Regions from separate parts of the Lactococcus sp. S64 genome, predicted to be linked through region 1. Evidence: riboswitches for the same ligand, from Rfam matches in the RefSeq annotation. Region 1 holds a riboswitch; each other region holds the start of a gene.
The links. A riboswitch is a leader RNA that binds a small molecule or an ion and turns the genes downstream of it on or off. The one in region 1 is predicted to bind magnesium.

Region 1 (4,307 bases):
CAAAATGCTCGATATCAATTACCCGCTGACGTTCGTGTGCTTGAAGTTTCTAACAACGACTCGTGGGTTCGTGACTGTGGGCCAAGTTTTGTAATTAATGATAAGGGCGAACTTCGAGCAAATGACTGGACTTTTAACGCTTGGGGTGGACTTGTTGATGGTCTATATTTTCCTTGGGATCAAGATGATCTAGTGGCACAAAAAGTTTGTGAATTAGAACGTGTTGACTCTTATCGGACAGATGATTTTGTTCTTGAAGGAGGTTCGTTCCATGTTGACGGTCAAGGAACAGTTTTGACTACTGAAATGTGCCTTTTATCTGAAGGACGCAATCCTCACATGAGCAAAGAGGACATTGAAAATAAACTTAAAGAACATTTGAATGCTGAAAAAATTCTTTGGCTTGGGGATGGAATTGACCCAGAAGAAACAAATGGTCACGTGGATGATGTTGCTTGCTTCGTAGCACCAGGGGAAGTTGCATGCATTTATACTGAGGATGAGAAGTCACCTTTTTATGAAGCAGCACAAGATGCCTATAAACGCTTGAGCCAAATGACAGATGCTAAAGGACGTCAACTCAAAGTTCATAAATTGACTTGTCCAGCTAAAAATGTAACGATTAAAAAACAATTTAGAATTGATACAGTTGAAGGAACAATGCCACGTGAAGACGGAGATATTTGTATTGCTTCATATATGAATTTCTTGATTACAAACAAAGGAGTTATCGTACCACAATACGGTGATGAAAATGATGCTCTAGCATTAAAACAAGTTCAAGAGATGTTTCCAGACCGCGAAATAGTTGGCGTGAACACTGTTGAAGTAGTTTATGGTGGAGGAAATATCCATTGTATTACTCAACAACAACCTAAAGCCAAATAAGGAGTAGAGAGGATTTAACAGAAAATGGCAAAACGTATTGTAGTTGCTCTAGGGGGGAATGCTATTTTAACTAGCGACCCTACAGCGCAAGCACAATCTATGGCACTTAATAAGACTGCCGAACAATTAATGCCTTTAATAAAAGACAATGATGTTGAAATGGTCGTCACTCATGGAAATGGCCCCCAAGTTGGTAATTTACTTTTGCAACAACTTGAAAGTAATTCAGTTAAAAATCCGGCAATGCCACTTGATACAGCTGTTGCTATGACTCAAGGGCAAATCGGTTATTGGATGGCACAAGCTTTTACAGAAGCTCTTGCTAATAATGGAATGTCTGATGTTCCATTTGTTTCTGTAGTGACAAGAACAGTAGTTGATGCTAATGATGAGGCTTTTAAAAATCCGACAAAACCTATTGGACCTTTTTATAGCCAAGAAGAGGCTAAAAATATTCAGACTCAATATCCTGATTGGAAATTGATTGAGGATTCTGGACGAGGTTACCGAAGAGTAGTTCCTTCACCTTTACCTCTCAAAATTGTTGAAGCTAACGCAATTAAACCATTGTTAGAATCATCAGCTTTGGTTACAGTATCTGGTGGCGGAGGAATTCCTGTTATTGAAAAAAATAAGGGATATCAAGGAGTTGAAGCGGTAATTGACAAAGATTTTTCGGCAGCAAAATTAGCAGAACTTGTTGATGCTGATGAACTAGTTATTTTTACCTCTGTCGGTGATGTCTTTTTAAATTTTGGTAAACCCAACCAAAAAGCGTTAGGAGTTGTACCAGTTAGCGAAATGCGTCAATATCTAGAGGAAGGTTATTTTGCGGCAGGTTCTATGAAACCAAAAGTGGCAGCAGCTGTCGCTTTTGTCGAAAATACTGGTAAGCAAGCCACGATTACTTCACTTGAAAATGTGGAAAACTTTGTTAAAAGTGGGGCAGGAACACGGATTGTACCCGATTTAGTTTAAAAAAAGTATTTTTCAAAATAATTTATTTAAAATTTGAAATAAAAAGAATTTAAGTAGGTTACCCGTTTTAATTTGACAAAAAGTATAGCTAGTGCTATACTTTTTTTGTAGTAAATAAAAACTAATCATATTAGGTGAGGTTACTCTGAAGAACATAGGTTATCGCTCAAAACTGTCGAGAGACAATAATGGGTAAAGCAGGACTAGTCGAATCAAGGCTTTTCCAAGATAACTAGAAATATCATTTCTTACGTCTCAGAAAGCCAAAACTCAAATGTCGTGATTAAATAGACTAATAATCTATTGATTTTGAGAGCCTCCCTTTATATGAAAAGGAGGCTTTTTATGTCAAGAAGAAAATATCTTGATACAAAACAACCAAAAGTAAAATCTATTATGGGTGATTTTATTTTAATTGGTATTATTTGTTTGTTTGCATTTATTCTTATTGTGACACAAATAACTATTAACCAACCCCTTTCATCGTTACCTTCTCAAAGTTCAGTGGATGATGTCAAGAAAATGCACGATTTTTTATCTATTGGAAACCTTGCGTATTTTTCAATGCGAACAATGTTTCGCATGATTGTAGGAATGATGTGGTCAATTTTATTCTCTGTTATTTGTGGTGTATTGGCAATTAAGTTTAAAACTGCAAGAAGAATTATTTTGCCGATGGTCAATTTCTTAGAATCAGTTCCTTTATTAGGTTTCATGACATTCACTACTGCATTTTTACTTGGATTATATCCAGGTAATGTAATGGGAGCTGAAGCGCTTGCCATTTTTGCAGTATTTACTGGACAAGCATGGAACATCATGTTGTCACTTTACCAAATAATGGAAGTAGTTCCCAAAGATTTGAAAGAAGTAACATCACAATTTCGATATAGTGCTTGGGAAAAATTTTGGCGTCTTGAATTTGTATATTCAATTCCAGGCCTACTATGGAATCTTGTCATATCTCAGTCAGCAGCATGGTTTGCCATTGTTGCAAGTGAACAGGTTACCGTCGCAATCCCTAAGTCTGAAACTTTAATTTTGCCAGGAATTGGCTCTTATATTCAAGTTGCATTAGATCGCGCAGACTTTAAAGCTTGTGGTTTCGCTGTTATTGCTTTAATTATTAATGTCGTCATACTAAATTTCTTAGTTTTTCAACCTTTGGTTAAAGCTACTTATTATTATCGTTATGATGAAGGAACAACTCAAGGTAATCCTCCAAAATCAATTGTATACAATTTAGTAAAAGCATCTAATTTTGGAAAAATATTAATGAAATGGATTCAAAAAATAAAAGATTTCTGGATTTTTAAGTTACCTAGAGTTTGGTATATTCTTAGGATAAATCTTATTTTTAAATATCTAGGAAAAGTTAAGAAATATATTTCAATCATTTGGTATATCCTTTTAGGGTATGCGGTTGTTATCTCTGCTATTAAACTTTATAGATTCTTACCTCATGAAGATTTTTCAATAATCCCTCACTTAATGCTTTTAACTACATTGAGGGTAGTATTAGCAATGCTTATAGCAGCAGCGATTTTTACACCTCTTGGGGTTTGGGTTGCAAGTAACAAAAGACGTTTAAGCTTTATCCAACCAATTGGACAAGTTGTTGGATCGATTCCTTCAAACGTATATACTCCATTCATAGTAATTTTTATTAGTTTAGGGTATAAGCAACTTGAGTGGTGGATTTTGCCGCTAATCATGGTTGGTTGTCAATGGTATTACTTTTTCAATGTTATTGCTGGGTATTTAGCAATACCAGATGATATAAAAGAAGTCACAAAAATTTTTCCATTATCCAAGTTTAAGTGGTGGACTCGCTATCTCATTCCATCAATGTTTCCGTACTTGATAACAGCTATCATAAATGCTGCGGGAGCAGCATGGAATGCAGATATAGCAGCGGAAAGCCTACAGTGGGGTAAAGAAACAATAAATGTTACTGGCTTAGGGCAATATATTGCTGTGAATGATGGAATTAAAGATAAATCAGCACTTGGTACTTTGGCGATGTGTGCTGTAGTAGGATTGTGTATTATATTCGTTTGGCAACCACTTTACAAATATGCTAGAGAAAAATTCCATTATTAAAAAGGGAGGAAATAAGAATGGAAAAGAAAAATTTAATAAAAGTAACTTCACTCTGCAAAGATTATGGAGTAGAAAGATCAAAGAAATATATACAAGTTCTGAAAGACATAAACTTTACCGTAAAGGAAGGAGAATTTGTAAGTCTTATTGGACAATCAGGAGCAGGGAAATCGACATTATTGAGAAGTTTAGCTGGTCTTGTTCATCCAAGTCATGGAGAAATCATCTTTGAAGGAAAAAAGATTAAAGAACCGGATCCAAACATTAGTATGGTTTTTCAGAATTTTGCTCTATTCCCATGGTTAAATGTTTATAAAAATGTTTCATTTGGCATAGAT
Region 2 (4,307 bases), on a different contig from region 1:
ATTAACACCATTTCAGATTCATCTTGAACCGAGAATGTATCTACTGGTGAAGGATTTGTTTTTTGAGCGACTAAAATCACGCGCATTCCTTCTTCGTTAAGTTCATCAACTTTTTTCAGAATGTATGCTCTGAGTTCAGGAGTTAAATGAACAACATTTCCCTTATCTTCGACTAAAGTACAGATGTCTAACATTTCTTCAGCTGCACCTTTAGTAATCATTTGAGTTTTTGAAGTCGCTCCATTAGTATTGCTTTTTACTACGACACTCATCCGACGTCTTTCAAAATCAAAAGGAATTTCATCAACTTTTGTATATTTACTACTTAGACCACCCAGTTCAGGATTTTTATCTTGCTTGGCTTCGGCTCCTTCGATAATTGCCAAATCCATTAAATTCTTTAAACCAGTTTGGTAGTAACTATTCAAAAATCCATGTCTTAATACTCGAATATTTTCTTGCCCATGAATATCTAAATGACGCATTAATACTACTTTGTCTTGTGTTAATGTTCCAGTTTTATCAGTGCAGAGAATATTCATTGACCCTAGATTTTGAATAGAATTTAGGTTCTTGATGATTGTTTTTTCTTTTGACATTGTGACTGCACCTTTTGCTAGGCAAGTTGTCACAATCATTGGTAACATTTCTGGTGTTAAACCAACAGCAACTGCTAAAGCAAATAGTGCAGCTTCCATCCAATCACCTTTAGTGAAACCATTGATCAATAAGACAAATGGAACCATAACTAACATAAAGCGAATAAGGACCCATGAAACTGAGTTAACGCCTTTTTCAAAAGTTGTTTTAGTTGAGTCTTCGGTTACACTTTTTGCCATTTCACCAAAAATGGTCGCATCTCCAGTTGCAATTACAACTCCATAAGCACTACCAGAAATGACATTTGAACCCATGAAGGCTAGGTTTACTGACTCTGTGATTGAATCATCTTTTTCATCAGTAGCTAAATCTAGTTTTTCTACTGGTTCGCTTTCACCAGTTAAAGAGGCTTGGCTGATAAATAAGTCTTTTGCTTGAATAATCCTAAGGTCTGCTGGAACCATGTCTCCAGCTGATAGATGGATAATATCGCCTACGAGAACTTCTTCAATAGGAATCTCTTGACTTCCTGATTCTAATCTATGAACGTTTGTCGTCGTCGTAATCATTTTTAAGAGATTCTCAGCAGCATTTCCACTTCTAGTCTCTTGAACGAAACGCAGAATTCCTGAGATTAAAACCATTGTAGTAATGATAATGAGTCCTTGGGGATTTTTCTCACCAGGAGCTGCTAAGATAATATCCGTAAAAGCTGAAACTAATGCTAAGACAAACAATATAATGGTAAAAGGATTGATGAACGCTTGATAAAGCCGTTTAATAAGTGAAGTTTTTTTACCACGCGTAATCGTATTATCTCCATATTGTTCACGAGAGATTTCTACTTGTTCTTCACTTAATCCTTTATTTGATGTTTTAAATTTTTGAAATAGCTCCTCTTTTGTAGAAGTTTTTGCAAATTCTAATCTTGCATTTATTTCATTGTTATCTACAAATGTTGTAGCTCTTTTTGTGTTTTCGAGTGTTTTTCTAATTTTTTTCATTGGTCTGTACCTCATATTCTATAATATTTTTGTGTGTACAGTCCCAAACGTTAGGCACTTTAAAGAAGGTGATAAAAACGGAAAGCTGCTCTTATCACGTTAATTATCTGCGGCCTATCAGGCTCGGGACTATTAATACTCTGGGATTCCATTTCCGTTTTCACCTCCTTTTTAAATATAAAAAAACCTTGCCTACAAAACTTAAACGTAGGCAAGGGAATAATTCCAAAAAAGATACCACTACTATAGAGCGAATCAGTTACAAGCTATCGTTCAAGCTTTAGCTCCGCAGGGCAATGTTGTTGCACTATTTCACGCCTTGTTTGTCGACGTGAACTGTTAGCCCTCTCATCGTGTCTCCACGACTCTGCGGCAGCAACCCGTATCCCTGCGGTAGCCTCACCTACCGACGATTATGTCATAGACATAACCTTTATTATTATAACTGACATATTCTTTTTTGTCAATCTTTTTTATTTTTAATTTACTATAGACTCTGTTGCACCATTCATTGCCCAATCTTTTGATAAAAATAACGAATTATCAATATGATAGTTGACCTTGCTTGGTGTCTTCATGAATTTTTCAATCGCTTTGTCTGTGGCTAACCAACCTTTAGTACCAAAGTGAACAGTATCACCAGAGGCATAAGGCGTGTTATACATATCTGTTAAGTCAGCAATTTGATAAAAGCCTTGACTGCGCAATTGTGTTTTAATTTTAGAGCTGAAATTTTCGAGTGTTGCTTTTGATACTCCAGTGTAAGATGACCATGAGCCGTTTACTGGTTGAATAACAAATAAAACATCATTATTATTTTTGGCAAACACATTTAAGAGCTGTTGGAAATCTTGATACTCTGGACTTTCTAAATAGGAAACATGTTTTTTGTAATTTTCTAGATGTTTATATTTAGATTTTATTTTCTTATCCCAAACTTTATTATTGATTTGGAAAGGATTGTTATTTGAACTATCTTTTCCTTGGTCAACTGCCAATTTTTCTAAGTTTTCAGAGGTTGGATCATTGGGTAATTCTTTAGCAAACTTATTAATTTTTGGTGTAAGTCCAAGAGGTTGTGCTGTGAATTGTGAAACACTTGAGAAGAGTAAATCTTCTTTTCGCCAAAACTGAAGATTGGTCGCCACAGTCATTTTTTGTAGAGCGGTCAGTGGTTTTTTATCTGCTAGACGTTCTAGAGAATTATAAATCGTCTCTTCAGATTTAAGCGATCTAAATCTTAATAAATGTTTTGCAAGTTGGGTGGTGGTATCTGCTTTAGGGTTTGCTTCTTTTAACCAACCGTAAATCTCACCTTTGGATACAAAGTTTTTCAATTCACTTTCAACAATTCCTTGTTTTGAAAACCATTGTGGACTAATGACAAAAACAATTTTACGATTTTTTAACTCATTTGCCACAGAGTTCATGTAGAAAAAGTGGGTTAAAGTAGTTGTTCCTGGTTGTCCTACTAAGAATGGCGTAAAACCAGAATTGTATTTTTTGAAATAGGCACTTGGGTGAAAAGAATCCACATGTTCCATTTCTGATGAACCAAGAACTGGTAAAAACTCGGGGTCTGAATAGGCTTGTTTTTTAATTGAATAGCCTGTAAAGCTTGGAGTATTTAGTGGTGATTGAGCAAATTTAACAAGTTGGTCTTTTGAGTATTTCATACCAACATTTATTGGGAGAAATATCAGTAAGCCAACAAGGGCTAAAGCTGCAATTAATGGGCCAATGGCTCTAAAAATTTTAATTTTCATCCTTTTTTTCCTGAACGCGTGCTGCTATTTTATTTGCTGTATTCCAATCTTCACGGTCCATTTCTGATGGTGGAAGACTGATATCAAAAGCGCCTTCTAATTCAACAATGAGCATAATGGCTCTCATTGAATCAAGAATTCCTTCTTCAAATAAATCCATGTCTAAGTCTTCACGGAATTCGTCTGTGCCTGATACGGTTTCGATAATATCAAAAATTTGTTCTTTCATTTTGTTTCTCCTAATGTTTTTTTATGATATGCCTAACGCCTTTTAGAAGTTAGGAAGTGGGAAATGTGGATCTATGCAGTGCATAATGATATGATTTGGTATTCCTGAGAAAATAAGGAAACTGATAAATACTAGATTAAATGTAATGAAAATACTTATAGCACTTGTCCATTTATTATCTGGAATTTTCCAGTTTTTACGTTTCTTCAGACGTTTCCATGCGTCATACCCAATCATTAACATAGCGTGGTAGAAACCATAAAGGATGTAATACCAAGTTAAACCATGCCAGAATCCCATGAGTAACATATTTGCGAGGTAACCAACATTTGAGATGGTTATCATATTTTTCGACCATTTTTTAACCATGAATGTTTTCACTAATCTCATGAATACAAAGTCACGGAACCAAAAACTCAAAGTCATGTGCCATCTTTGCCAAAAGTCATGAATATTTTTAGCTAGGAAAGGTTTGTTAAAGTTGTGTGGGAGGTCATATCCCATTAAATTGCTGACACCAATAGCGAAGAGTGAGTAGCCAGCAAAGTCAAAGAATAGATAAAGTCCGTAAGCATACATTGATGATGAAACATTCAAGAAGCTTGGGTGTATTGTTGCAGAGATTGCAATGCCATGTAGCCAATATTGGTCAATCAAGTATCCGATGATGAATTTATAAAGGAAACCTTGGAAAATTCTAAAGACACC
Region 3 (4,307 bases), on a different contig from region 1:
AGCGGCGCGTCCATAATTCCCATTGGCTAACGTATCTCTATCTCGAGCAAAAACTAAAGCTTGTTCTCCGTTAATGAGCTGCTTAGGATTTCCTGAAAGATAAGGAACATAAGCTTTATATTCAGGTTCTGTATTTGAGATATAAATCGCTCCACTATCTACAATTTTATCTGAACCAGGCAAAGTTATTTTACCTGAATCAGTCCCTTGATAGACATCTGAGCCATTAGTATCATTGACAACTTCTACTCCCCCAACATCATTCACAAGATTTACTAAACCGTCCATATTAACAATCATAAAATTATTAAGATTAAGCCCTACTTGATTACCAATGGTTTTCATGGCATAAGTGACAGCAGATGATAACCCACCATTATTAAATCCTAAAGGATAAGCAGCATTCATTTTTTGAGTAGATTGAATTTTTTCAGATGCATCTTCAATATTCGTCATCGTATCTCGTTCCACTGAAATAATAGTGGTTGTTTTTGTCCGAGGATTCAATGTTAAAATAATTTGAGAATCTGAATTTCCATTCCATGAATCTGCACCCCCCCGACTATTATCACCAGTATCCACTCCCATGAGCAAGATAGTTAGTGGTTTTTTTGCAGATATACTAGAACTTTTTATTTTTGTATTTACATGAGTTTTCGTTAATGTTTTCTCTGCTTGAACATAGATAACCGCACTAACTGCCACGACTAAAATAACAAAAAGGGACATAAAACGAACAAAATATACTTTTTTAGACCTTTTTATTTTTTTCTTTTGTCTAATTTCTTTTCTTTTCATATCAAGAATACTTCTTTCTTTTATTAAAAATTATAACTTACTTAAACTCTTTAATTTTTCGTCAGCCGAGCTATTCAAAACCAGTCCTACTGCCAAAGTTGAAATTAAAAATGATGATCCACCTTGTGATAAAAAGGGAAAGGTGACACCTGTTTCTGGAACCAAACCAATTGCTCCACCTAAATTGACAAAAACTTGTATCAACAAAAAAGATGAACAACCAATTGAAATCATTGAATTAAATGGATCTTTTGCCCGCATCCCCACCAAAAGCATTCGGGTAATCATGAAAAAAATGACAGCTAGGATTATAATTCCACCAATGATTCCCAATTCTTCTACTATTACTGAAAATATAAAATCTGTATGAGCTTCAGGCAAAAATCCTTGTTTTTCAATCGAATTCCCCAGTCCTCTTCCAAACCAGCCACCATCTACAATCGCATAATATGAATTAGCAAGTTGATGACCCGAAGAAGCCAAGTCAGTAAAAGGATTAACGAATGCTTTAAATCGAGCATTAATATAAGATCCTGGAATCAAATCGCCTCCACTGATAAAAAGAAAGAGCAAAAAACTAAGACTAATCGTAAGCAACATCTTCCCATAACCTGAAAACCATCGCCAAGAAATTCCACTTGCACCAATCATTATCAAGGCTAAGAGCCCAATAATTGCTGTATTTCCTAAATTAGGCATACTGAGTTCCACTATCATTAGTAAGATAATCGGAAATCGCCACCCCCCTACAACTTTTTTTATGAGATTGTTACCCTTAAAAATTGCTTGAATATCATTTTTCTCAATCTCTTCTTGTCTGTTAGAAAAGATAGAAGCAAGAAACCAAACTGTAAAAAGTTTTGCAAATTCAACCGGCTGAATAGTTCCAATCCCTGGTAAGGGAATCCATCCATGCGCTCCATTCGCTGATGTATTAGGACCCACCCTTGAATAAATCATCAGCAAGATAATAATTAGAAAAATTATTTTTAAAATCTTTTCATTTTTTATAATTCTTAATTTTACTCGATAAATAATAATTAAAGCCACAAAACTTATAATTATAAAGACTCCTTGAGAAATTGCCAATCGATAAGGAGATAGTCCTCGGTTAATTTGATAGGGGACAGTTGCTGAAAACACCATGAGTAAGCCAACAGCTGAAAGAATCAAATAAGGAATCAAAATAGATAAATCTAAAAAACTATTTTTTGTAATTTTTTTTTCCATAAATGAATCCCCCTTCGTTAATTTTCCAAATGAACGACAAGAGTATTTCTAGTTGCAAATCAATGAATAACTTTTTCTTTCTTATTTTCTTATTTTTTATTGTTGTATGAATTAATATTTTTGTCATCGGCTTGTACCTCAATTTCTGATTTATAGTAGATTTTGATTGTACAGCTCTAACTCAGAGAACTAGATTAGATTGAAGTGATAAAAATGCTTGTCCATTTTTATGCTATCTTTCTTCCTATAGCTCCCAGGGTCTGAGCCACTGTTATTCTGTGCTTCCATTTTCACCACCTCCTTTTTTATAAAAAAATTGCCTACGCCGGTTGAACGTAGACAAGGTATGATTTCAAAAAGATACACTATCAAGTGAACTAAAGTACCCAGTATCGTTCAAGCTTTAGCTCCGCAGGGCGATGTTGTTGCACTATTTCACGCCTTCTTTTTTCGACGTGAACTGTTGGCCCTCTCATCGTGTCTCCACGACTCTGCGGCAGCAACCCGTATCCCTGTGGTAGCCTCACCTACCGATGGTTAGAAAATCTCTAACCAAAATTGCTTAAATTAAATTTTCAAAATATTTCCTAAGCAAAAAAATTATAACACGACCTATACTTTTAGTCAAATAACAAATGTATTACCTAAATTAAATGTTTTTTTATTGGTTTAAACCTCTTGTTATGACTAAGTTTTTAGAAATTAGAACTAAGAAAAAAATATTATTTTTTAAAATAAAATACCAAAGATTAAAATATACAGACAAAAAGCTTATAATTGAATAATGAATTTCGTTAATAAATAAAAAAACTCCCTAGTCAATGCTGACTAAGGAGTTTTTTATTATATTTATCGAATTCCTAAAGCAATACGGGCATAACGACTCATTTTATCAACTGTCCATGCTGGATACCAAACCAAGTTCACCTTGATTTCACCAACTTCTGGCACTGCTTTCAAAGCATCATGAATTTGTTCAGTCAAAAGGTCCGCCAAAGGGCAACCCATTGTTGTCAATGTCATTTTAATTTCTGTAAATCCGTTATCTTCAAAGCTAATTTCATAAACTAATCCGAGGTTGATAATATCAATCCCAAGCTCTGGGTCAATGACGTTTTCAAGGGCAGAGAGAATTTTGTCCTTGATTTCATTCACTTGCTCTTCTGTGTATTTATCTGCCATTTTATCTCCTTAGGCTGTCATAAAAAGCAAAACTTTAAAAGTTGAACGAATGTGCTTTCTAGGACAAATCCAAATTGTCAAATTCTTTTTACAGCTTTATTTTACCAAATTTATTTTAAAATTTCTAGATAAAAAATTACTGACAGAAAAAATTTATTCATAAAATTTTCTGTCAGTAATTTATTTTATGCAAAACGTGAGAATTTCTTGAAGAAACTCAACATGAAAGTAAAGAGAGCGATAATAACCACAAATAGGATTGCTTCTGGTAAAATTGCTCCATTCAAACCAATGGTTTCGCGTAACATTTTTAAACCATAAGTCATTGGTAACCAAGGACTGATGACTTGATATATTTTAGGCGCAAGTTGTAAGGGGTAAGTTCCTGCACTCGTCGCCAGTTGTAGAACTAAGACTACAATCATAAGGAATTCACCAATCTTACCTAGAGCCGTTAAGAAGAAAGTATTGATTGCCATGTAAGCGAAGCTGATTAAAAGTACTGACAACAACATTTCCCACAAATGATTTGGTCTCAATCCAAGAAGAGCAACTGCTCCCCAGACGATGATTCCTTGTAAAAGTGCTACCAAACCATTTGTACCAATTTTCGCCAACATAAATTCGCGACCAGATTTCCATTTTTCACCTGAGAAACCAATTCCAATCACAACATTTGTCGCAAGGGCACCAATAAAGAGAGCAACATTAATCATGTATGGTGTCATTCCTGCACCATTTTCTGGTACATTGTCATGGTCAGTATGTTTAAGTTTCAACGGTGCAGCTACTTTTTTAGCATTTTCATTAGAATTATTAGTTGCTGAGAGAGTATCATCTGCTTTGGTTAACGCTGTTGACAAGTTATTAGCCCCTGTATTTAGCGTTCCCAAACCACTTGTTAAACTTGAACCTCCATTTGCCAATTGTTGTGAACCAGAGGAAATTTGTTGAGCACCCCCTGCCAATTGATTTGAACCTGAAGTTAAAGTTGAACCATTCGCTTGTAATTGTGACAATCCAGAAACTAATTGCATTGTCCCGCTTTGTAAATCTTTTGATTTACTTGCTAATTGTTGAGCGCCAGCGTTTGCTTG

Region 2: another riboswitch for magnesium. It lies ahead of mgtA (magnesium-translocating P-type ATPase); the one in region 1 lies ahead of IAE51_RS09000 (ABC transporter permease subunit).
Region 3: another riboswitch for magnesium. It lies ahead of IAE51_RS10200 (FtsW/RodA/SpoVE family cell cycle protein); the one in region 1 lies ahead of IAE51_RS09000 (ABC transporter permease subunit).

What each region holds. Positions count from the first base shown of each region.
Region 1 is NZ_JACVUQ010000008.1:6,050-10,356, reverse strand. Features, by position in the region: gene aguA (agmatine deiminase) at 1-888, shown strand, start outside; gene arcC (carbamate kinase) at 913-1,866, shown strand; M-box (ykoK) riboswitch at 1,986-2,155, shown strand; gene IAE51_RS09000 (ABC transporter permease subunit) at 2,212-3,969, shown strand; gene IAE51_RS08995 (ABC transporter ATP-binding protein) at 3,987-4,307, shown strand, end outside.
Region 2 is NZ_JACVUQ010000001.1:341,555-345,861, forward strand. Features, by position in the region: gene mgtA (magnesium-translocating P-type ATPase) at 1-1,604, opposite strand, end outside; M-box (ykoK) riboswitch at 1,862-2,022, opposite strand; gene dltD (D-alanyl-lipoteichoic acid biosynthesis protein DltD) at 2,084-3,370, opposite strand; gene dltC (D-alanine--poly(phosphoribitol) ligase subunit DltC) at 3,360-3,599, opposite strand; gene dltB (D-alanyl-lipoteichoic acid biosynthesis protein DltB) at 3,642-4,307, opposite strand, start outside.
Region 3 is NZ_JACVUQ010000010.1:34,139-38,445, reverse strand. Features, by position in the region: gene IAE51_RS10205 (LCP family protein) at 1-798, opposite strand, end outside; gene IAE51_RS10200 (FtsW/RodA/SpoVE family cell cycle protein) at 829-2,028, opposite strand; M-box (ykoK) riboswitch at 2,409-2,570, opposite strand; gene IAE51_RS10195 (metal-sulfur cluster assembly factor) at 2,878-3,210, opposite strand; gene IAE51_RS10190 (YhgE/Pip domain-containing protein) at 3,396-4,307, opposite strand, start outside.